DNA from 3 places in the Streptomyces amakusaensis genome. Region 2 is predicted to be linked to each of the others. Evidence: riboswitches for the same ligand, from Rfam matches in the RefSeq annotation. Region 2 holds a riboswitch; each other region holds the start of a gene.
The links. Region 2 has a riboswitch for cyclic di-AMP ahead of ABD371_RS00455 (transglycosylase family protein). Riboswitches for the same ligand answer to the same signal wherever they lie in the genome.
Positions count from the first base shown of each region.

Region 1: another riboswitch for cyclic di-AMP. It lies ahead of ABD371_RS08455 (M23 family metallopeptidase); the one in region 2 lies ahead of ABD371_RS00455 (transglycosylase family protein).
Region 3: another riboswitch for cyclic di-AMP. It lies ahead of ABD371_RS34785 (M23 family metallopeptidase); the one in region 2 lies ahead of ABD371_RS00455 (transglycosylase family protein).

Region 1 is NZ_BAAASB010000004.1:207,529-210,790, forward strand. It holds gene ABD371_RS08450 (SGNH/GDSL hydrolase family protein) at 1-187, opposite strand, end outside; gene ABD371_RS08455 (M23 family metallopeptidase) at 338-1,384, opposite strand; cyclic di-AMP (ydaO/yuaA leader) riboswitch at 1,389-1,609, opposite strand; gene ABD371_RS08460 (tyrosine-protein phosphatase) at 2,032-2,844, shown strand; gene ABD371_RS08465 (DUF6126 family protein) at 2,878-3,042, opposite strand; gene ABD371_RS08470 (XRE family transcriptional regulator) at 3,098-3,262, opposite strand, start outside.
Region 2 is NZ_BAAASB010000001.1:104,802-108,063, forward strand. It holds gene eno (phosphopyruvate hydratase) at 1-405, opposite strand, end outside; gene ABD371_RS00455 (transglycosylase family protein) at 664-1,413, opposite strand; cyclic di-AMP (ydaO/yuaA leader) riboswitch at 1,417-1,590, opposite strand; gene ABD371_RS00460 (transglycosylase family protein) at 1,848-2,957, opposite strand; gene ABD371_RS00465 (cytochrome P450 family protein) at 3,086-3,262, opposite strand, start outside.
Region 3 is NZ_BAAASB010000040.1:17,052-20,313, reverse strand. It holds gene ABD371_RS34790 (PP2C family protein-serine/threonine phosphatase) at 1-906, shown strand, start outside; cyclic di-AMP (ydaO/yuaA leader) riboswitch at 1,150-1,306, shown strand; gene ABD371_RS34785 (M23 family metallopeptidase) at 1,318-2,430, shown strand; gene ABD371_RS34780 (PrsW family intramembrane metalloprotease) at 2,483-3,262, opposite strand, start outside.

The DNA.
Region 1 (3,262 bases), on a different contig from region 2:
CCGCCAGATTGGCGTAGCGGAATGTGTGCTCGGGCCCGCGATCGGCGAGCAGAACCGCGAAGCGGTCCGCCCAGCCGATGTAGCTCCCGTCCGGTCCGGGGTCTCCGACGCCCTCGGTGAAGCTGTCACCGATCGCCGCGTACGACCCGATCTCGCCCTTGGTCTCTGTTCTCGAATCGTCTGCCACAAGAACTCATCTTGTCCTTACAGATGTGACCTACGCGACCGTAAGGAGGGGTTGACGGGAGGTGATCTATACCACCGCGTGATATCGACCGGACGGGAATACGGCCGAATCCCCTCGCAACGCGGTGCGGTACGAGGGGATTCGGGTGTTTCAGAGGGAGACGCCGTGCTGGCGGAGATACGCCACCGGGTCGATGTCCGAGCCGTAGCCGGCGGCGGTGCGGATCTCGAAGTGAAGGTGAGGGCCGCTGGAGTTGCCGGTGGAGCCGGAGAGGCCGATCCCGGTGCCGCCGCTCACGCTCTGCCCGGCGGAGACGGAGAGGGAGGAGAGATGGGCGTACTGCGAGTGGGTTCCGTCGGCGTGCCGGATGACGACCTCGTTGCCGTACGCACCGGCCCAGCCCGCGGAGACGACGGTGCCAGGACCGACGGACCGTACGGCGGTGCCGGTGGGGGCCGCGAAGTCGACGCCGGTGTGGTAGCCGCTGGACCACATGGCACCCGAGGCGCGGTACGCGGTGGTGACCGCGGCGGAGGCGAGCGGGGTGGTGTAGCCGGAGGAGTCGGCCGGCGCTTCGGCGGCAGGCTCGGCCGGGGCAGGAGCCGGGGCGGGGGCCTGGGCCGGGGCGGCGGGCCGGGCCGAAGGCCCCGCAGCGGCAGCCGGAGCGGGCGCGGGAGCGGTCTTCGCCTGCGGGGCGGCGGGCGCGGCGGGCGCGGCCGGGCCCTTGCCGCCGGCGGCGGGTGCCGGAGCCGGGGCGGGCGCGGCCGGGCGCGCGGCGCGGCCCTGGCTCGCGGTGCCCTGCGTCCGCGCCTCGGTCCGCCCGCCGAGGGTGAGTTCGAGGCCGGGGTGGATCAGCGAGGGATCGTCGCCGACGGCCGCGCGGTTCTTCTCGTACAGCTTCTGCCAGCCGCCGACCCGGTGCTTGTCCGCGATCTTGGAGAGGTGGTCGCCCGCGACCACCCGGTAGACGGCGGGGGCGGGGGCTTCGGCGGGCCGCGCGGCGGCCACGGCGGGCGCGGCAGCGGCGGGCACGGCAGCGGCGGCGGGCGAGGCGGCCGGGGCCGACCGCTCCGCCGCGTGCGCGCCGGTCGCGACCGTCAGCGGCAGCGCGATGGCCGCGCCGTCGCCGGGGGCGGCGACGTAGCCGCGGGTGAGGGTGCTGGTTCTGGGACGGCGGTGCTTACCCTTGGCGGGCATGGGGCGTTCCTCTCCGGCGCCTGCGAGGTGAGCTGTCGGGTTCGGGCTGGAGATGCCCGGCCGCGCTCGTCGCGCGACTTCACCCCCAGGGCCTGTCTGACGGATCAGGCTGGACCAGGGCCCGCGAGCCCAGCAAGATCCGTCAGACAGGCCCTGGCCGTCCGGAGATCCGGGCCGGCGTACTGACTTGGGTCCCCCGCTCCTGCCACGCGGCGATGGGGATGGGAATCCGGTCGGCGGCAGGATGAGGCGGTCCGTCCGGATGGCCGTGACCGTAGACGAGCCACCAGGAGCGGAACAAGCTGTTCCGATTGAGCCGGATGATCCACCGCGCGCGGGCCCGGGGGATCCGGTGACCCTGCGTGGAGCCCGGAACCCCAACTCCGTTCACTGCGTCGAAAACGGCTTCCGGCACACCGCCACGGACGGTCACCGCTATGACCCTGCTCACCACCCGCACCCCATCTACCCCATAGATGGGTCAAGTTATGAGCAATAATCCAATTCGGCCAGAAGCGACTAATGCCTCTATTCGTATGTGCCGGGCGGTCCCGAATCTTCCCAGAACGCCGGGAAGGCAAGATGATCGTCGAGAACACTCCGCCGTCGGCGAGCCGCGCCGACGGCAGTGACCTTCAGGAGTCTTTGTGACACAGCAGCTGCCGCAGGTCCCCTCGACCGGGCCCGAGCTGGTCGGAGTCCGCAATTTCCGCGATGTGGGCGGGCTGCCGACCTCGGACGGCAGGCGCACCCGGTTCGGGCGGCTCTACCGCAGCGGCCACCTCGCCCACGCGACGGAGAGCGACATCGCCTTCCTGAGCACGCTGGGACTGCACACGATCTTCGACTTCCGGACCCCGGCCGACATCCGGATGGACGGGGCCGACGCCGAGCTCCCCGGCGTGCGCCAGGTGAATCTGCCGCTCAGCGATCCGGCCGAGGGCGTGGAGTTCTGGAGGATGGTCCGCAGCGGCGATCTCGGCCGGCTGCGGTCGGTCATGGCCGACGGCAAGGGCGAGGAGCGGATGAAGGAGTCGTACCGGCTGATCGTCCGGGAGCGGACCGGCGAGCAGGGCCGGATTCTGCGCGCCCTCGCGGAGGACAGCGTCCCCGCGCTGATGCACTGCGCGGCGGGCAAGGACCGGGCCGGTCTGTCGATAGCGATCGCCCTGCTCGCGGTGGGCGTGGAGTGGGAGGCGGTCGAGGCGGACTATCTCAAGTCCGGCGATCCCCGGCAGCGCTACCGGGTGCGCCACGGCGACAGCTCCCCGACCGGGACCTCCCCGGAGGTGCTGGAGCTGATGGCTCCCCTCCTCGACGCGCGCCCGGAGTATCTGCGGGCCGCGTTCGACACCGTCGAGGAGATCTGGGGCACCACCGAGCGCTATCTCACCGAAGGGCTGGGGATCGGCCCCGAGACCCGTGAGCGGCTGCGCGAACGGCTCCTCACCGAGGACTGAGGCCGGGTCGGGCGGCGCGGCCCGGGCGGACCGTCACTTGCCGCCCATCTCGAACAGCAGATAGAGGAACCCGGCCAGGATGTGGCCCGCGATCAGATAGGCGAAGAGCCGGACGATCATTCCCATCGGGAACTTGCCCTCCTGCTTGCCCTTGGACTTGGGCTTCTCGGGCAGGGGCGCGGCGGTGTTCTCGGACATGACGGTCCTCACTTTCGGGACTTTCGGGCGTACGGAACTGCGGACGGCGGAATGCTCAGGCGTGCGGATAGAGGTCGGGGCTCTGGAGCAGGGTGTGGGCGAAGAGCAGCTCGGCCCCCTCGCGGGAGGCGGCAGCGAGCCGGTGCGGGGTGAGCGAGTCGTAGTGCGCGCTGTCACCGGGGCCCAGCTCGTGCACGGACTCCCCGAGGGTGAGCTTCAG
Region 2 (3,262 bases):
GCCGAGGTAGCGGAAGAGCGGCAGGTCGGAGGCCTCGGAGGCGGCGTGCGCCACGGCGAGGGAGACGCCGAGGATGGCGTTGGCGCCGAGCGAGCCCTTGTTGTCGGTGGCGTCCAGGTCGAACATGGCCTGGTCGATCAGGCGCTGCTCGGTGGCGTCGTAGCCGACCAGCTCGGGGCCGATCTGCTCGATGACGGCGAGGACGGCCTTCTCGACGCCCTTGCCGAGGTAGCGGTTCTGGTCGCCGTCACGAAGCTCGATGGCTTCGAAGGCTCCGGTGGAAGCACCGGAGGGAACGGCAGCACGGCCGGTGCTGCCGTCGTCGAGGCCAACCTCGACCTCGACCGTGGGGTTGCCTCGGGAGTCCAGGATTTCCCGGGCTACGACGACGTCGATGGACGGCACGAGCATCTCCTTATGGGATGTGACGCATGGAATGCAGGGTCTCATTGGCCTTGCGACAAGAGCCTAACCGTCCAGCGGGTCACACCCGGCGGATGCCCGCCCCCCGAGACGGAAGAACCCGCTTTTACCGACTGGTAACGAGACCCTCGACGAATAGCACCCCGGCCCGGCGCGTTCGGGGGAAGCGCGCCGGACCGGGGTGGTCCACTGCCCGGAGAGCGCCTTTTCCCAAAGACGCTCCACAAAGGGAGGGGCGGATCAGCTCAGGTCGAGCAGCTGGCCCGGGTAGATGACATCGGCGTCCTGGACGATGTCCTTGTTCAGCTGGAACAGCTCGCCCCAGCCGCCGTCGACCTTCTCGGCCGCGGCGATGGTGCTGAGGGTGTCGCCGGCCTTGACCTCGTACTCGCCGTCGCCCTTCTGGAAGCCCTGGACCTTGGCGGCGGGCTTCGACTGGGGCTGCGCGGCCTGCGGGGCCGGGGCGGGGGCCTGGGCGCGCTCGGAGCGGGTGGTCGGGACCTCGGCGCGCTGCTGCTGGGGCTGGGCCTGCTGCTGCGGCGCCTGCTGCTGGGGCTGGGCCTGCTGCTTGGGGGCCTGCTTGACCGGGGCCGGGGCCGGGGTGGTGCCGGTGTACGGGGTGTTGGAGAGGCCGACGCCACAGCTCGGCCACGCGCCCTTGCCCTGGCCGGCGAGGACCTTCTCGGCGGTCTGGATCTGCTGGGCCTTGGTCGCCTTGTCGGCGGTGGGGGCGTAGGCGGTGCCGCCGTACGCGGCCCAGGTGGAGGCCGAGAACTGGAGGCCGCCGTAGTAACCGTTGCCGGTGTTGATGGACCAGTTGCCGCCGGACTCGCACTGGGCGACCTTGTCCCACTCGGCGGCGGTGGCCGCGGACGCGGTGCTCGCGCCGATCAGCGGGGCGGCGACGGCCGCGCCGGTGACACCGGCGAACGTGACGACGCGGACAGCCTTGGACGGGCGACGGTGCTTGCCCTTGCCGGAAAACAGCATGGAACTTCTCCTCACCGACGCCTGCGAGGTGAGCTGTCGGGTTCGGGCCAAGTGAGTTGCCCGGCCGCGCGTCCTAGCGCGCGGCTTCACCCCAAGCCGGTTCCCGCCGTCGTCTCCAACGGCCGGTGCCCGGCGCCTACCTGGGTCCCCCGCTCCTGCCTTCGGCGCACTCAAGCGTCGATTCCCTTCGACCGACGGCAGGATTCGGCGTGACGGTCGACGGGGCCCGCGGTGGCGAGCGGTTCGAACCGTAGACGCAGCTCTCCCTGTTGTTCAAAGGAGCACAACGGGGAGAAATCGCCCATCCCATCACTCCGGTACCTGGCGTTTCCGCAGGTCGGGGATGGAATGAGCGATTCCACTTAGCGTTTCGCATCCAATGCGACAAAGAGATGCTTGTCTCATTCGAGCAAACTAGGACAGAAGCGCCCTAACTACCCCTGCTGTGCGGCGAGGTCGAGGCTCTGGCCGGGGTGGATGAGGTCGGGGTCGCCGCCCACCGTCTCCTTGTTCTCCTCGTAGAGGGCGTTCCAGCCGCCGTCGAGCTTCTGTGCCTGCGCGATGGCCCAGAGGCTGTCGCCGGGCCGGACGGTGTACGCGCCGTCCTTCCCCTCTCCGGCCTTCCCGCCCGCCTTCTCCTCCGCCTTCTCTCCCGTGCCGGGCGTCCGGGTGACGCCGTCGCGGGCCGGGGAGTCGCCGCGGGAGACATGGCCGGGGTCGGCCTCGCGCTCGGCGACCGGGTCGCCGGAGGCGTCCGTCCCCTCCGAGGCCGGCTCGCCCTGACCGGCCCGTGCGCCCTGCTCGCCCTGATCGCCCTGCTCGCCTTGTTCGTCGGCGCGGGGCGGGCCGCCCGCGGCCGAACCGGCGTCCCCGCCGGCCCGCTCGCCGGAGTCGGCGGTCCGCTGCGGGGCGGCCGGCTCCTTCGCGGGCTCGCCGCGGTGCTTGCCGGGGCCCTTCTCCTTGTCCTGGCCCTTGGCCGCGTCCTTGACGGCCTCGGCGGCGTCCTTGGCCTTCTCCCGGTCCGCGCCGGGGCCGGTGCCGCCTGCGCGGTCCGCGCCGCTGCCCACGCCCTGGGTCTCGGCGGGGGCCGGAGCGGCGGACTCCGTGGCGGAGCGCTCGGCCTTCTTCGGCTCGGCCGGGGCTGCGGACGGCTCCGAGCCGCCGCCGGCCTTGGTGGTGAGCCCGGCCATCTCGGCGCAGGAGGCCCACGCCTTCGCGCCCTGCGCGGCGAGGACCTTCTCCGCCACGGCTATCTGCTGCGAGCGGCTGGCGAGGTCGGCGCGGGAGGCGTAGTCCGTACCGCCGAACGCCTCCCAGGTGGCCTGCGAGAACTGGAGTCCGCCGTAGTAGCCGTTGCCGGTGTCGGCGCTCCACGCGCCGCCGCTCTCGCACTCCGCGACCCGGTCCCATGTCGTGGACTCGGCCGCGGTGGCCGATCCCGCGCCGAGCAGCGGGATCGCGATGGCGGAGCCCGTCACCCCTGCCGCGACAACGAGGGCCGGGACCTGACGGGGTCGGCGATGTCGCCCATTACCGGAGAGCATGCGGTTGCCTTTCGCCTGACTGCTTGAGACGGGGTGAACGTAGCCGCACTCGAACATGAGTCACAAGTCGATGCAGCGGAGATCACGCGAAAGTCACAATGATGACGGAGTGTCAGTTCAGTGCCGTTTCAACGGCTCCCGAACTCCACCGGCAGGGTGCGCAATCCACGCATAATCAGCCCGCCGCGCCACCTCAAATCGGCCGGATCGGCGGCCAGACGGAGGTCCGGCAACCTTCTGAGCAGGGTCGCGATGGCGGTTTGTCCCTCCAGCCTGGCGAGCGGCGCACCGAGGCAGTAGTGGAT
Region 3 (3,262 bases), on a different contig from region 2:
AAGAGCATGCTGGCCGAGCCGATGGCCTACACCGAGCTGGCCACCGTGATCACCGTCTCCGGTCTGGCCCTGCTCATCAACCGGGTCATCCGGCGCGGCAGCGAGCGGCTGGCCTCCGCCCGGGTGATCGCCGAGACCGCCCAGCGGGCCGTGCTGCCCACCCCCGCCGAGGAGATCGGCGGCCTGAGGATCGCCGCGCGCTACGAGGCGGCGCTCGCGGACGCGTTCATCGGCGGCGATCTCTTCGCCGTACAGGACACCCCGCACGGCGTACGGCTGGTGGTCGGCGACGTACGGGGCAAGGGGCTGGGCGCGGTGGAGGCGGTGGCGGTCGCCATCGGCGCCTTCCGGGAGGCCGCCGAGCAGGAGAGTTCGCTGGAGGGGGTGACCGGGCGGCTGGAGCGGGCGCTGACCCGGGAGTCCCACCGGCGGGAGACCCTGGACGCCGCCGAGGCCTTCACCACCGCCGTGCTCGCCGAGATCCCGCGCGGCGGCGGCGTCCTGCGGCTGGTGAACCGGGGCCACCCCGCGCCGCTGCTGCTGTACGCGGACGGCGGGCTGGTCTCCCTGGAGCCCGCCGAGTACGCGCTGCCGCTCTCCATGGGCGAGCTGGGGGTACGGCCGGACCGGGCCGAGGAGTACCCGCTGCCGCCGGGGGCCACACTGCTGCTCTACACCGACGGGCTCTCCGAGGCGCGGAACGCGCGGGGCGAGTTCTACGACCCGGTGCTGCGGCTGCGCGGGCGGATCTTCCCCGGCCCGGGGGAGCTGCTGGACGAGCTGCTCGACGACGTACGGCGGCACACCGGCGGGGGGTCGACGGACGACATGGCCCTGCTCGCGGTGGTCCGGGCACCGGAGCGTCCGCCTCCGGCGGGGGCCGGTCCGGGCGTGCTCTGGCCGTGAAGGTGACATAAAGGTCTGCACTGTGCGTAGCCGAAACGCAGCCCTCTGATAACAATTGATACACTGTCAGTTTCGCGAAGGTTTCCGACGGTGGCTCAAGTCGCCCGAATCCGCCCGCATGTGTCCGGGTAAGTTCATGGCAAAGTAATTAAAGATCACTGGGAACAACTTGGAATCCGGTCCGCGTGTCTATTAACGTTCGATAACGCAGCGCGGTCGTCCCAGCCGTCGTCAGGACGGCGCCGCGCGCGAGCGCCGAATTCCGCAAGGGAACCGGGGAACCACCAATTGGGGTGAATCGGGCTTGGCTCGCCGTGCGGTGCGCGGTGTGCGAGGCCCGTAGGAGACCTTCCTGCTCCGAACCCGTCAGCTAACCCGGTAGGCGAGAAGGAAGGAAAGGAGTGCGCCTCAGTGGCGTCCAACACCCCTGCCCCGGAATCGCCTTTCAGGACCGGTGTCTTCAGCGAGGGCGGAGCCGCACCGTCCGTCGGTGAGTGGAACCCCACCGCCGAGACCGTCCGTCCGGTGCGCGGCCGGCACCGTCATCGTGTGATGAAGCAGCGCGGCGGATTCGCCCGCAGCTCCACCGTGCTCGGCGTCGGCGTGATTGCGGCCGTCGGCGCGGGCGGCATCGCCACCGCGCAGAACAAGCCGGCCGTCTCGATATCCCTCCCCGACGCGCTCGTCGACTCCCTGCCCGACGTCGAAGACCTTCCCGGCGTCGGGTCTTTCATGTCCGACGACGCGGCCGAGCCGGACACCGCCGACACCGCGGACACCGCCTCGTACGAGACGATGGGCGGCATCGGCGAGGAGGTCGGCGCTTCCCGGACCACCGCCGCCGAGGCGCTGCGCTCCCGGATCCTGGAGCAGGCCGAGGAGCAGCAGGCGGGAGCCGAGGCCGCTGCCACGGCCGCCGCCGAGAAGGCCGCGGCGGAGAAGGCGGCCAAGGCCGCCGAGAAGGCGGAGAGGGAAGCCGAGAAGGAAGCCGAGGAGAAGGCGAAGAAGAAGGCCGAGGCCGAGGCCGCTGCGAAGAAGGCCGAGGAGAAGAAGGCCGCCGACGCCGCCGCCGCGAAGGCGGCGGAGAAGGCCGAGGCCGAGCGCGTCGCCAAGCTCACCGGGAGCTTCTCCCTGCCGACCTCCTCGTACCGGATCACCGCCACCTACGGTCAGTCCGGCCCGATGTGGTCCTCCGGCCAGCACACCGGCCTCGACTTCGCCGCTCCGGCCGGGACCCCGGTCAAGGCCGTGGGCGGTGCCACCGTCAAGTCCGCCGGCTGGTCCGGGGCGGCGTACGGCTATCTGATCGTGCTCCAGCTCTCCGACGGCACGGAGGCCTGGTACGCGCACCTGTCCTCGATGACCGTGAGCGCCGGCCAGAAGGTGGCCCCCGGCGAGACCATCGGCCGGGTCGGCTCCACCGGCAACTCCTCCGCCCCGCATCTGCACCTGGAGATCAAGACCTCGGGCGGCTCGGGCATCGACCCGATGGCCTGGCTGCGGGGCAAGGGCCTCACGGTCTGACCCACGGCCCGAGCCACGGCCCGATTCACCGTCCGGCTCACGCTTTGACCGCTCAGCGCCGGTACGGGTTGTAGCCCTCGTAGTCACGGTGGGGCGGCGGGACCCACACCCGGCCCGTCGCCCTCGCCGCGTACGTCAGCGCCGGGGCCGCCACCTCCTTCCGCTGCCACATGTGGTGCAGCAGCTCCTGCTCACGGGCGACGAAGTCGGGGTCGGCGGCTCCCCGGCCCGCCCGGTGCCGCAGAAAGGCCAGCGAGGTCGCGAACCGCTGGTACTCGGAGACCGTGTGCGCGGCGGCGGCCCCCAGTGTCCGGCGGGCCATGTCACGGGCCGAGGCGCGCGCCTTCATCGAGGAGAGCGCCTGCGGCTCGGCGGGCGAGAGCCAGCCGGCCGCCGCGTAGGCGGGCAGCTCGGCCGCTATCGTCCGCAGCTCCCGCTGCCGGGTCCAGACGGTCAGCCAGGTCAGCAGCGCGAACGTGGGGACCATGAACATCCCGTACACCGCGTAGAAGCCCCACGGGCCCCAGTACGAGGCCGAGCCGTTCCACAGCGCGTGCATGCCCATCGACAGTACGAGGCCGAGCAGCGGCAGCGCCCACCGGCGGAACCGCCGATGGCGCGGGGCCAGCGCGGCGATGCCGAAGCCGATGCCGGTCAGCATGGTGAAGAGCGGGTGGGCGAACGGCGACATGACGATCCGGACGAAGAACGTCGCGGCCGTCACCGACTCCAGCCCGGAGTGGCCCAGCTCCTGGTCCTCGCCGAAGGCGGTGCCGAGATAGAGGATGTTCTCGGTGAAGGCGAAGCCGGTCGCGGTGAGACCGGCCACCAC